DNA from 2 places in the Vreelandella sp. H-I2 genome. Region 1 is predicted to be linked to the other one. Evidence: riboswitches for the same ligand, from Rfam matches in the RefSeq annotation. Region 1 holds a riboswitch; the other holds the start of a gene.
What was found. Region 1 has a riboswitch for thiamine pyrophosphate ahead of ACUVOF_RS07045 (sodium:solute symporter). Riboswitches for the same ligand answer to the same signal wherever they lie in the genome.
Positions count from the first base shown of each region.

Region 2: another riboswitch for thiamine pyrophosphate. It lies ahead of thiM (hydroxyethylthiazole kinase); the one in region 1 lies ahead of ACUVOF_RS07045 (sodium:solute symporter).

Region 1 covers NZ_JBRAMC010000002.1:539,516-545,545, forward strand. The annotation lists gene ACUVOF_RS07030 (CoA-acylating methylmalonate-semialdehyde dehydrogenase) at 354-1,850, shown strand; gene ACUVOF_RS07035 (hypothetical protein) at 1,961-2,653, opposite strand; gene ACUVOF_RS07040 (peroxidase-related enzyme) at 2,831-3,412, shown strand; TPP riboswitch at 3,527-3,634, shown strand; gene ACUVOF_RS07045 (sodium:solute symporter) at 3,624-4,997, shown strand; partial or broken gene ACUVOF_RS07050 (magnesium transporter CorA family protein) at 5,100-6,030, shown strand, end outside.
Region 2 covers NZ_JBRAMC010000006.1:127,424-133,453, forward strand. The annotation lists gene ACUVOF_RS15760 (DODA-type extradiol aromatic ring-opening family dioxygenase) at 1-585, opposite strand, end outside; gene ACUVOF_RS15765 (DoxX family protein) at 641-1,066, opposite strand; gene ACUVOF_RS15770 (LysR substrate-binding domain-containing protein) at 1,145-2,065, opposite strand; gene thiE (thiamine phosphate synthase) at 2,062-2,685, opposite strand; gene thiM (hydroxyethylthiazole kinase) at 2,675-3,484, opposite strand; TPP riboswitch at 3,508-3,606, opposite strand; gene gloA (lactoylglutathione lyase) at 3,734-4,270, shown strand; gene ACUVOF_RS15790 (DUF6164 family protein) at 4,280-4,648, shown strand; gene ACUVOF_RS15795 (cupin domain-containing protein) at 4,645-5,310, opposite strand; gene ampC (class C beta-lactamase) at 5,465-6,030, opposite strand, start outside.

The DNA.
Region 1 (6,030 bases):
TGTTTCGGCCATTGCTCATCATCGTTCTGAATAGAGCAACGTTTTGAATGGAACGACGTTTTGAACGGAGCAACGTCGGCGTGGTTGCGCGTCGGCGAGTCGAATAAACGACCTGTTAGTCAGTATCCACTTGCCGACGCATAAGTCCTGCGCCACATCTCTATAAAAAGGCTAATTGACGTCTTGCGCCAGATTCTGTTTACTCAATCATACCTAGTTGACGTTTACGTCAACTTGCTGCTATACCCTGTGCACTTGGTTTGCAACTACAATCTTTTTAACAGCCGGCTTTTAATCGCCGTTTTTAGCCATGGCTTTTCAATAATAATCACAAATGTAACAGGAGCAACGCTATGTCCGTCCGTGAAATTCCTATGTATATCGATGGCCAGCCAGTGCAGTCGCAAAGCCAGGAGTGGCGCGACGTGGTCAATCCGGCTACCCAAGAGGTAGTGGCTCGCGTGCCGTTTTGCAGCGCTGACGAAGTAGAGCGTGCTATCCACAGCGCCAAAGAGGCGTTCAAAGAGTGGCGTAAGGTTCCCTTGGGCAAGCGCATGCGCATTATGCTCAAGCTGCAGGCGCTGATTCGCGACAATACTGCAGAACTTGCGGCGCTGATTACCGAAGAACACGGTAAAACACTGCCGGATGCGGAAGGTGAAGTCGGTCGTGGCTTGGAAGTGGTTGAGCACGCCTGTTCGATTACCTCGCTGCAGTTGGGTGAGCTGGCTGAAAATGCTGCCAGCGAGGTGGATGTTTACACCATGCACCAGCCGCTGGGGGTAGGCGCAGGCATCACCGCTTTTAATTTTCCCATTATGCTGCCGTGTTTTATGTTCCCGTTGGCGATTGCCACAGGCAATACCTTCGTTCTGAAGCCATCAGAGCAAGATCCTAGCTCAACGATGCGCTTAGTTGAGTTGGCCCATGAAGCAGGTATCCCACCGGGCGTGCTCAACGTGGTGCATGGTGGCCCGGATGTGGCCAATCAAATTGCTGATCACCAAGATATCAAAGCGCTTTCGTTCATTGGCTCCACCCACGTGGGTTCGCTGCTTTATAACCGTGCGGCAGCAGCAGGTAAGCGGATGCAGGCGATGATGGGGGCTAAAAACCACTGTGTGGTTATGCCCGATGCTAACCGAAGTCAAGCAATCAACAATTTGTTGGGATCAGCATTCGGTGCCGCTGGTCAGCGGTGTATGGCGAACTCGGTGGTCGTGCTCGTGGGTGACGCTCGAGCGTGGTTGAACGACATCGTTGAAGCGGCCCAAAAAATGAAAGTAGGGCCTGGTACTCAGCTTGATGCAGACTTGGGCCCGTTGGTTTCACCAGCAGCCCGTGATCGGGTGCTGCGGTTAATCGATGCTGGCGAAAAAGAGGGCGCCAAATTGATGGTCGATGGCCGCAACATTCACGTGGACGGCTACCCTAACGGTAACTTCGTAGGGCCAACCCTGTTTGCTGATGTGACCGCGGATATGGCCATTTATCGCGAAGAGATTTTTGGGCCTGTTCTGTGTGTGGTCAGTGTTGAAACACTCGATGAAGCGATCGCTTTTATCAACGCCAACCCCAACGGTAACGGCACCTCCATCTTTACTAACTCAGGCTGGGTTGCTCGTCGTTTTGAAACTGACATCGATGTGGGCCAAATTGGTATTAACGTGCCGATTCCAGTACCGGTCGCTTACTTTAGTTTCACCGGCTCGCGGGCTTCTAAGCTTGGCGATTTAGGGCCTAATGGTAAACAAGCGATCGCTTTCTGGACACAAACGAAAACCGTGACGGCGCGATGGTTTGAACCGGAAAATGTTTCTAGTGGTATTAATAGCACTATTTCGCTGTGATAAATCAAACCAAATGAAGTGATACACCTTGGCCCCGCTTTAAGCGGGGCCAATTGACCTTAGAGGCCGTCGAAAGCAGGGCTGTTATTACTAACTTGTAAATTAGTAGGTTAGAAATTATCAAACAGTGGCAGGCTCTCTTCAAGCAACTGCTCAATGGGGGCGAGCTGGCTTTCATGCAGAACCAGCAAGGAAAGCTCGCTCATGAAGTGCGGGGCTGGGGGTGCTAGGAGCGCAAATTCACCCTCTTCAAGATGGAATTCGTGTATTTCGCGCAAACCAAGCGGTGTCATGCATTGCGAGCAGCGGTAGGTGTCATCTTCGCCATAAACCAGTCGGTGGTACATTTTGAACAGCGTGTATAGGGCTAATCCCCCCTCAAATGCTGGCCAGTGTGCTGGGGTTTCGCGAATGTCGGTAGCGAGTGATTGGCCTTCTGCTTCTGCGTCAGCAATCGCATCGGCGAGCGGTGCGGCGAGAAGAGCATCATTATCGGCCGGTAGCGGGGTATTGTGCTTAGAGGCGTGGGTAAAGTCTTGTACTGCGCGTTTGAAGTCAGAGACGCCATTTAGGGTATAGTCTATGTGCTGTAAGTCGGTTGGCTCGCAACTGCCATTTTCCCAGCCATGAATAACCCTTAGTGTCATTTGCCCACGTGCCATAGGGCGGGCAAGTAACATATGCAGCATGATACGAATATGCAGTTGACGCTCGTCTGTATCATTTTCAAACGCCCGGTAAGGGTCAGCAAACAGTTCGTTTAGACGACCGGGAGTATGTTCCTTGGCTTCGTTATGACTCATGACAGTGTCCCTTTGAACGAACTGTTTATTAAAGAGTAGAGCGTGGTTTTTATGACAGAACGTTAATTCAGTATGGCGAGCAGAGCTGCTAAAAAAAAGACGCTAAGCTAGCTTTTTGTTACGCACCGGCTAAGCCATTTTAGTGAGATAAGTAAATTTAACAATAAAGAGGTGGTTATGTCTGCAACAATAAGTCGTTTTAATATGCCTGAAACGCTGGATGATTTGCCGGAAGACATTCGTTCTGCCATTTTGGCCGTTCAGGAGAAAGCGGGGTTTGTGCCTAATGTATTCCTAATGTTGGCCCATCGTCCTGCTGAGTTTCGCGCTTTCTTTGCCTATCATGACGCATTAATGGAGCGGGAGTCAGACTCGCTCAGCAAAGCTGAGAAAGAGATGATCGTGGTCGCCACCAGCGCGCGTAATCATTGCTTGTATTGTGTGGTAGCTCATGGTGCGTTGGTGCGCATATACAGTAAAAACCCGCTACTTGCTGACCAAGTGGCTGTTAACCATCACGTTGCGCCAATCAGTGAGCGCCACCGATTGATGCTTGATTTTGCTATTCACTGCGCCATCGATGTAGGTGAAATGACGGATGAGTGGTTCTCCCGTTTGCTGGAAGTAGGCTTTAGCCAAGAGGACTGCTGGGACATAGGTGCTATCGCGGCGTTTTTCAGCTTATCGAATCGACTAGTCACTTTAGCGGGCACTCCACCCAATGAAGAGTTCTATCTAATGGGGCGTGTGCCACGTTAGGTTGCTGCCAACTCATCTTAAACTTTACTAAGGTGCGATTTTGATTGAGGATAGTTTCGACACATTCCTTAAAATAGCATTTGAAAAATAGTCGCTATAATAAGTACCTACATTCACTGTCGCCAGGGGAGCCCTGTTAGCAAGGGCTGAGAATGCGTATTGCGCAGACCCTGGAACCTGATCCGGTTCGTACCGGCGGAGGAAGCGCGACATGCTTTACTTAACATCAGCTGTGCTTGGCGCGGCACTATGCTGCTTTGCTTTTTTAGGCCTGCGGGCTCGCTGGGTGGATGGCCCGCTTGATGACTATGTCACCGCGCGCAATTCGCAAACAGCTTCTACCCTTGGTTTATCCTTTCTTGCCTCCGGCATGGGGGCATGGATACTCTTTGCTCCCCCTGAAATTGGTGCTTTTGTTGGCCCGCTCGCATTGTCAGGTTATGCGTTAGGTTCCGCACTCCCATTCCTTGTCTTAGGGCTTTATGGGCCTAAAATCCGCCGTGCCCTGCCTGAGGGACGCAGCATCGCAGAGTTTGCTGAAGCTTGCTATGGCTCGGGCGTTCGGCGCTGGGTTACGCTGGTATCGGTCGGTTATATGGCCTGTTTTTTGGCGGCTGAGCTAACCGCTATCGGTGCAATCACCGCATTGCTTTCCGATGTGCCGCCCGCGTTGGTAATTATGGGTGTGGCCCTCACCACGCTGGTTTATACAGCGGTTGGAGGGCTACGCGCCAGCCTTGCCACTGACCGCTGGCAGGCCTGGTTATTGCTGGCACTACTCTTGGCGGTAGGCAGTATGGCTTTGTGGCGACTGCCTGCCCTTCCTAATGAGGCTGTTTTACCTTCTATTCCTGTTACTGATGCGCTTAGTGTGGCGTTAACGCTGGTGATTGCAGTCACCGCAGCGAACTTGTTTCACCAAGGCTATTGGCAACGCGTTTGGGCTGCACAAGACAATCAAAGCCTGGGGCGCGGGGCATGGTTAGGCGGCGCAATGACGGTGGTGGTCGTGATGGTAATTGGCGGTCTGGGTATGTTGGCCGCTATGCGCGATGTGCCACTAGGCGAACCGCCGATGCCGTTTTTTGCACTGCTTATCGATGCACCCGTCTGGTTGACGCTGCCCGCCTTAGTGCTCGCTGTTACGTTGGTGGCTTCTAGCGTTGATACGTTACAAAACGGTATTGCTTCCCTGATCGTGGCGCGCAGCGAGCAGCAGGGCGTTTCACTCGTTGCTGCCCGATGGGTGACGATTTTATTGATGATTCCCGTTGTGGTGATTGCTTTGCAAGGGTTATCGGTATTGCGGCTGTTCCTCATTGCTGACTTACTGTGTGCGGCCATTGTAGTGCCGGTGCTGCTGGGCTTGTGGCAACGAATGACGCCTATTGCGGCCATTGGAGGAGGCATTGCAGGGTTGCTGGGAGCCATCCTTCCAGGGTGGTTAAGCCAAGGAAGTTTTATCTCGGGAGTCGTTGCGGCGAGTTTTCCGGGCAGCATTCCCACGCTGGGGCCCTTCGTAGGCGCGTTAATTGCCTCGACGTTAATCAGCGTATTGCTTGCGAGTATGACTAAAAAACAGTGAATACTTGGCGTTTATGATGCAAAGCACACAGGATAAGCACAAGTACGTATAGCCAATCCTGCTGGTAGCGGTGCTTAAGGCCTGAAACATTCAAGGACGACCATGATTCGATCTATTTTAACCACCCCTGAAGGCGATAGTTACGAGGGCGATGAGCATCTTATGGCAATGTGGCAGACCACCTCAGGGAGCCATATTTGGATTGATATGCAGGGTGAAACGCAGCAGCGTGAGCGTACTATTTTAGAGGCGTTTGAGTTCCATCCAATGGCGATTCAAGATGCCCATAAAGAGCGTCACCCGCCTAAAATAGAAGAGTTTGAAAACCATACGCTAATTATTTATCGCGGGATCTCCTCATTCGATGCCGAGCTGAACTACCTGCCTCAACAGGTCTGTTTTTTTGTGGGTGAAAGGTTTCTGGTCACACTTCATCCTGGCCAAGCACTCTCTATTGAGCGGTTGTTTAACGAGCATGGTAAAGCTCTACTGGCCCACTCGCCGGAACATGTAGCGCTACGGGTGATGTATATTTCAGCGGGCTTTTATATTGATAGCCTGCTCGAGTTTGAAACGGCGTTAAGCGACCTTGAGGATGAATTGTTAGAAGCAGGTAATGATGTGCTAATGCGCAAGATTATTACCTATCGTTCCCGGCTGGTTAAAATGCGTCGTATCTTTAGTTACCACCAGGGTATTACGCAAGAACTGACGGCTTATGATTATGAGCATTTGCCTCGCGAGCAAAGCGAAACCCTGCACGCGATTAACGATGTGGCCGAGCGTTTCGAGCGTCTCTATACGTTGACCCAGATGTATTACGACATTTGTGGTGACTTACTCGATGGCTATATCTCTATTTCTTCCCACCAGTTAAATATCACCATGCGTGTTCTCACAGTGATTACCGCTATCTTTGTACCGCTATCTTTGTACCGCTGACATTTATCGCTGGCGTTTACGGCATGAACTTCGAAAATATGCCCGAGTTGCGCTACGAATACGGTTACTTTTTTGTATTGGGTGGCATGTT
Region 2 (6,030 bases), on a different contig from region 1:
GTTAAGCAGCGCTTCACGGTCATTGGCGATAAGGCGGTCACTCACCCAAGTGGCAAATTCATCTACCCAGGCGGGCATAGGGCTTTCCTGGGGCATGATTTCATACAGATTATGGGTCAGGCTGCCCGAGCCGATAATCAAGATACCCTCTTCCCTTAGCGCTGCTATTTGATCACCCAGCGCTACAAGCTCCGCATTGCTCCAGCGGACGGGAAGTGACAGAGAAACGACCGGTACATCGGCATCAGGAAACATCAAGGAAAGAGGGACCCAAGCGCCGTGATCAAGGCCGCGCTCTACACGTTCGGCGCCCAGTAGCACGGCTAGGCGTTCAGCCAGTTCTGGGTTCCCAGGGGCGGGATACTGACATTCAAACAGCGCCCGTGGGAAGCCGCCAAAATCATGGATCGTTTCTGGCTTAGTGCTGGCACTGACCTTGAGTGTGAGGCTCTCCCAGTGCGCCGAGACCACCACCACCGCTTTGGGTGAAAGCTGGCTGCCCAGTTCGCGTAGAAAGGCATGAGCCGGGGTTTTATTGAGTGCCAGCATAGGCGAACCATGGGAAATAAATAGACTAGGTAACATGGTGATTCTCCACAACAGTGACAGCGCTCTAGTGAATAAAGCGCTGGCGATAAGGTTAGGCGAAGCGGCGGTTTAACACCCAGCGGCCACTTCCCAGGCCCGCTTGAACAATAAGGGCCAGCATCCAGAACACCGGGAACTCCCAACCGCCTCCGGCATTTGAGAACATCCAGCCGTTGCCAAGATGCACCCAAGCAGCACCAAGCAGTACTGGCACCAGTGCCAGGCTCACCCAGCGGGTATAAACACCCAGAATCAGGGCGGCTCCACCGCCCACTTCGGCGGCAATGGCCAAGTAAGCCAGAAACCCTGGTAAACCCAGTGATTCAAAATAGCCGACGGTGCCCGGCAGGGTAAACACAAACACCTTAAGCAAACCGTGGGCAAGGGCCATCACACCCAGTGCAACACGCAGTAGCGAGATGGCATGGGGCTGTAAAGAGGGCTGTAGAGAGGGAATGGAGTGAGTATGCGTTGTCATCGTAGTAGCTTCCATCGGGTGGTTGATGACGCTACTTTACAGCTGGATCAGATCGAGATAATCAGCGTATTTTGCACATCACTGTTGCGTAATAGGCGATAATCCAATGTGTTGCTCCCAAACCGGTGGATCGCCCCACGCCTCGGTGAGAAGGGCGATGAAGCGCTCCACCTTGGTGGGCAAGTAGCGCCGGGCTGGGTAGAGGGCATGGACATCGAGCCGCACCACTGGCTCATCGGTTAAAATCGGTACTAAGCGCCCGCTGGCGATACTATCTGTCACCAGAAAGCTGGGTTGCTGTGCGATACCCAAGCCAGCTTCTGCGGCGTGGGTCAATACATCGCCGTTATTGCTTTCCAGCGGGCCGTTGACCGTCAATGACTGCGTGGCGATCTGCCAGTCAGCGCTCTGTTGGCCGCTGCGGTAACGCAAACAGCGGTGCTCAGAAAGTGCTTTAACACTGCTGGGTTCACCGTGGCTGGCAAGATACGCTGGTGAGGCACAAAACAGCAAACGGCAGCGGGCAAGGCGTCGTGCCACTAGGCTGGAGTCGGGCAAGCTGCCGATACGAATCGCTACGTCGTAACCCTCTTCCAGCAGGTCGACACGGCGGTCGTTTAAATCCAGGCGCACTTCTAGTGCCGGATGGGTGTGCATAAACTGGGCGACGAGTGGCGCTAGGTAGCGGGTGCCAAAACTCATCGGCCCATTGACACGCAGCCGTCCGCGCACATCACTGGTACCTTGGCCCACCTCGACGGCGGCTTCATCAAGCGCTTGCAGTATCCCTTGGGCGCGCATTAAGTAGCGCTCTCCTGCCTCGGGGAGATGTAGCCGTCGAGTGGTACGTTGTATCAGTCTTGCGCCGAGTGATTCTTCCAACGCCATGACTTGGCGCGATACCCGCGTGCGAGAAATATCCAGCGCTTCAGCAGCCCGGGTATAGCTACCCAGCTCGGCTACTCGCACAAAGGCAACGATGTGCTCTAACTGGTTCATGTTGCCGAGGCAGCCTGAAAAGCGCGCGCTGCCTGATAAGGGCTAGGTTGACCACAAATAGCCGAAATTACCGCTAAGCCCTGCGCGCCAGCCGTTCTGACGCGCTCGGCGTGCTCGGCTTTCAAGCCACCGATAGCCACACTAGGCAGCGGGCAGGCGTTGGCTAATTGCGCGAGTCCATCAAAGCCAATGGGTTGAGCGTGGTCTTGTTTGCTAACGGTGGCGAAGACCGGGCCAAGCCCCACATAATCCAGTAGCTCTACCGGGGCGGCTTGTAACTGGGCGAGGGTGTTTATCGACAGGCCGATAATGGCATCCTTGCCCATCGCGATGCGGGCTTCATGCACGGCAGCGTCGCTCTGGCCGACGTGCAGGCCGTCTGCTTGGCTTTCCAGCGCTACCTGCAAACGGTCGTTAATAATCAGTGGCACACCGGTGCCTGCCAGCAGCGTTTTTAGCCGCTTGGCTTGAGCAATCATGTGCTCATCACTGGCATGCTTATCACGTAGTTGGACGATGGTGACACCGCCTCTTACTGCCGCTTCAACCGTTTTTTCCACGCCAACATCATCGCAAAGTGCTGCATCGGTCACTAAATAAAGCGAGAGATCAAACGCCATGAATTGCCTCCCACTGCGCATGGGTAGTGAGATCGTCAGTGGTAAGCTGATAAAGCGCATCCAACAGTGCGACCTGAAAGCTGCCTGGCCCCTGGGCTACGTCACCCGCGCGCTCGCCAGCAACTGCAAAGCAGCCCAGCGCGGCAATGGTTGCCCCTAATGGGCTGTCACGATTGGCCGCTACAAACGCTGTAACTAACGCGCTGAGCCCACAGCCCAACGTGGTGACACGCGGCATTAATGGGTGGCCACCGTTAATACGGTAATGCTGTGTACCGTCCGTTACCCAGTCGTTTTCGCCCGTCATCGCCACAATACAGCCGTGATGCTTTGCCAGCGCTATCGCTGCGTTGATAGCTTGCTCGGTGGGGGCTGTTGAATCCACACCACGCCCCTGGCCCGCTAAGCCGTGAAGGGCAAGAATTTCAGACGCATTGCCACGAATGACACTTGGTTTAGAGGCAAGCAGCTTCGCGCAGAGCATTTGACGATAGCGGGTAGCGCCAACGGCAACGGGATCTAACACCCAGGGGATAGCGTGCTGTTCAGCGGTTGCCGTGGCGGTCAGCATGGCATCGGCCCAGTGGGAAGAAATCGTGCCGATGTTAATCGAGAGTCCGGTAGAAATAGCGGTGAACTCAGCCACTTCCTCTGGCGCATGCACCATGGCGGGTGACGCACCGGTGGCTAACAGCAAATTGGCCGTACTGTTCATGGCGACATAATTGGTCATGCAATGGACTAACGGTGTCGCTGTACGTAGCGTCGCAAGATAATCGCCAAGCGGAGGTAGGGTCATAGCATCCTCCCGGCGGGGAGGTGGTAAGCGGTACCACGACTCCCTACGCCGGTGTTATCCGGTTCAGGTTCAAAGGGTTCTTCTCAGCTCGCCAATAACGGCGAGCGCCCCTGCCGAACGATTACTATCCTTGGCTGCGTTGGCCCTGTAAAGACCAGGGCGAGGGAAGTGGGTGGAAATATGGCGTCTCAGCCCCCATGTTAAGCGGTATAAGCCGTTAACGATCCACTTCAGCGACAGGAGAGCGTGATGAGTTTTCAAGGTGAGCAGCATCCTGGTGTCGTCGATACGCCCCCGCAAACCCAAGGGTTTCGTTTAAACCACACCATGCTGCGGGTAAAAGATCCCGAGCAAGCATTGGCGTTCTACTCAAAAGTGTTTGGTATGCAGGTAATGCGGCGGCTGGATTTTGAAGAGATGCAGTTCTCGCTCTATTTTTTAGCCAACCTAGAGCCAAGCGATAACGTGCCAGATGATGCACAAGCGCGTACCGCCTGGACCTTCAGCCAGAAAGGACTGTTAGAGTTGACCCACAACTGGGGAACCGAAAGCCAGGACGATTTCGCCTATCACGATGGCAATGCCGAACCGCAAGGCTTTGGGCATATCTGTTTTAACGTGCCGGATTTAACGGCGGCCCAGGCGTGGTTCGACGAGCACGATGTTACTTTCGTCAAGCGCGCCGACCAGGGCAAGATGAAAGATGTTATCTTCGTTAAAGACCCGGATGGCTACTGGATCGAAGTGATTCAAGCGGACTTGATGGTGGGGAAGAGCGATTCATGAGGCCTATCAATGGCTAAACTACTGTTCCGGCTGCGCCATGTAACCGACGAAGAAGCCATGGAAGTGCGTGACCTGTTAGCCGCTCATGGCTTTGATACCTATGAAACCCAGGCGGGCTTTTTCCGCTTGGGGGTCGATGCTATCTGGCTGCGCAACCCACACCAGCACGACGCTGCCATCGCGGTGTTAGACGCCTACCAAGCGGAGCGCCTAGAGCGCGCTCAGCGTGAGCATCAAGCAGCGATTGAACGGGGCGAGGCAGAAACCTTGTGGCGCCGTTTAGCTGCCCACCCGCTGCAGGTGTTAATGGTGCTGTTGGCCGTAGGACTTATTGCGGCCCTCACACTTCTGCCATTTCTGGGCCTGTCGCGAACCTAAGCCGCTGGCAGATGGCCGCGTTTGAGGTACATCATGACGCCCTGATCACCGGCCGTTAATGCCGGTGCTGAGCCGCTCGGGTAGCGGCACCAGGTGCCTGCAGTGTAGCTTTGCTCATTATCGCTAAGCGTGCCTTCCAGAACCAAAAACTCCAGGCCGCCCAGCAATGTGGGATAGGAAATAGAGGTACCCGCCGACCAGCGTTCCAGGCTAGTGCGCTCTTGCTTGTAGGTGTGCAACATCTTGTAGGCAATGCGCGGGCGCCGATCAGGCTGCCAGGGAAGCCGATGGGCAGGCACCGCCAGCTGTAGCGTGTCGTTGGGGTCAAACTGATGCAGTTTGACAAAAATCAGCGCGCCTTCCTCGCCAATCTGGGGCGTATGGCCGGTACCAATGGGGTTTCGTAAGTAGCTGCCCGCCGCGTAGCGCCCATGTTCATCGGCGAACACACCTTCCAGCACCAGAATCTCCTCGCCGCCGCCATGGGTATGTCGATCAAACTGCGTATTGGGCGCATAGCGGACAAGGCTGGTCGCGCGGGCAACTTCATCACCAATTCGGTCAAACATCATGCGCTCAACCCCCACACTGGGGGAATCGACCCACTGATACTCTTCGGGGGTAACACAGGCAAAGTGGCTAAAATCGGCGTTTAGACGCATGGGAACGGGCTCTTCGCAGTGAAGGTAAGTATCGGGGAGGAGTAATAGTCTCCTTATTGACAGCAAGAAATGCAACTTTCGGTTGTATTGGTAGCATTCCAGAAATAAAAAATGCCGCCAATGGCGGCACCAGGCTGCACTAAACGAGAGAGTCTCAGGGGGCTTCCGTCAGCGCGGTAAGAAGGTGGTGTGCTGCCTCTATGCGGGCACCATTGGGATAGTTACGGTTAGCCAGCATCACAATACCGATCTGCTCGCTGGGCACAAAGGCCACATAGCCGCCAAAGCCATTGGTTGAGCCGGTTTTGTTATAAAGCGCCTCTTGCCTAGGGGCCAATGGGGGCGTTAAGCGGTTGGCAGGATTGGGTTCTAAAATCATCTCAAGCGAATTGCCTTCCAGTAGCTGCTCAAGCGCCACCGGGTAGACGTAGCTTTCCCAGCCCAGGCCCTGGGTCATCTTGCCAATGTTAAAGTAGCCTGTGCGCGTAGCGGTCAAGGCTTGGCGTAGGGGTTCGTCCAGTGCCGTATCGTTCAGGTGGGCTTCCACAAAAGAGAGCACGTCAGCAGCTGTCGATTTCAAACCGTAGGCTTGGGCATCCAGCATGCCGGGGTTTACCCGAATGGGCTCGTCCTCTTTTGAGTAACCGTAGGCATAGTGCGCCTGCTGCGCTTCGGGCACCTGAAAGTAGCTATGCTCAAGCCCTAGCGGGGTGAACAGCG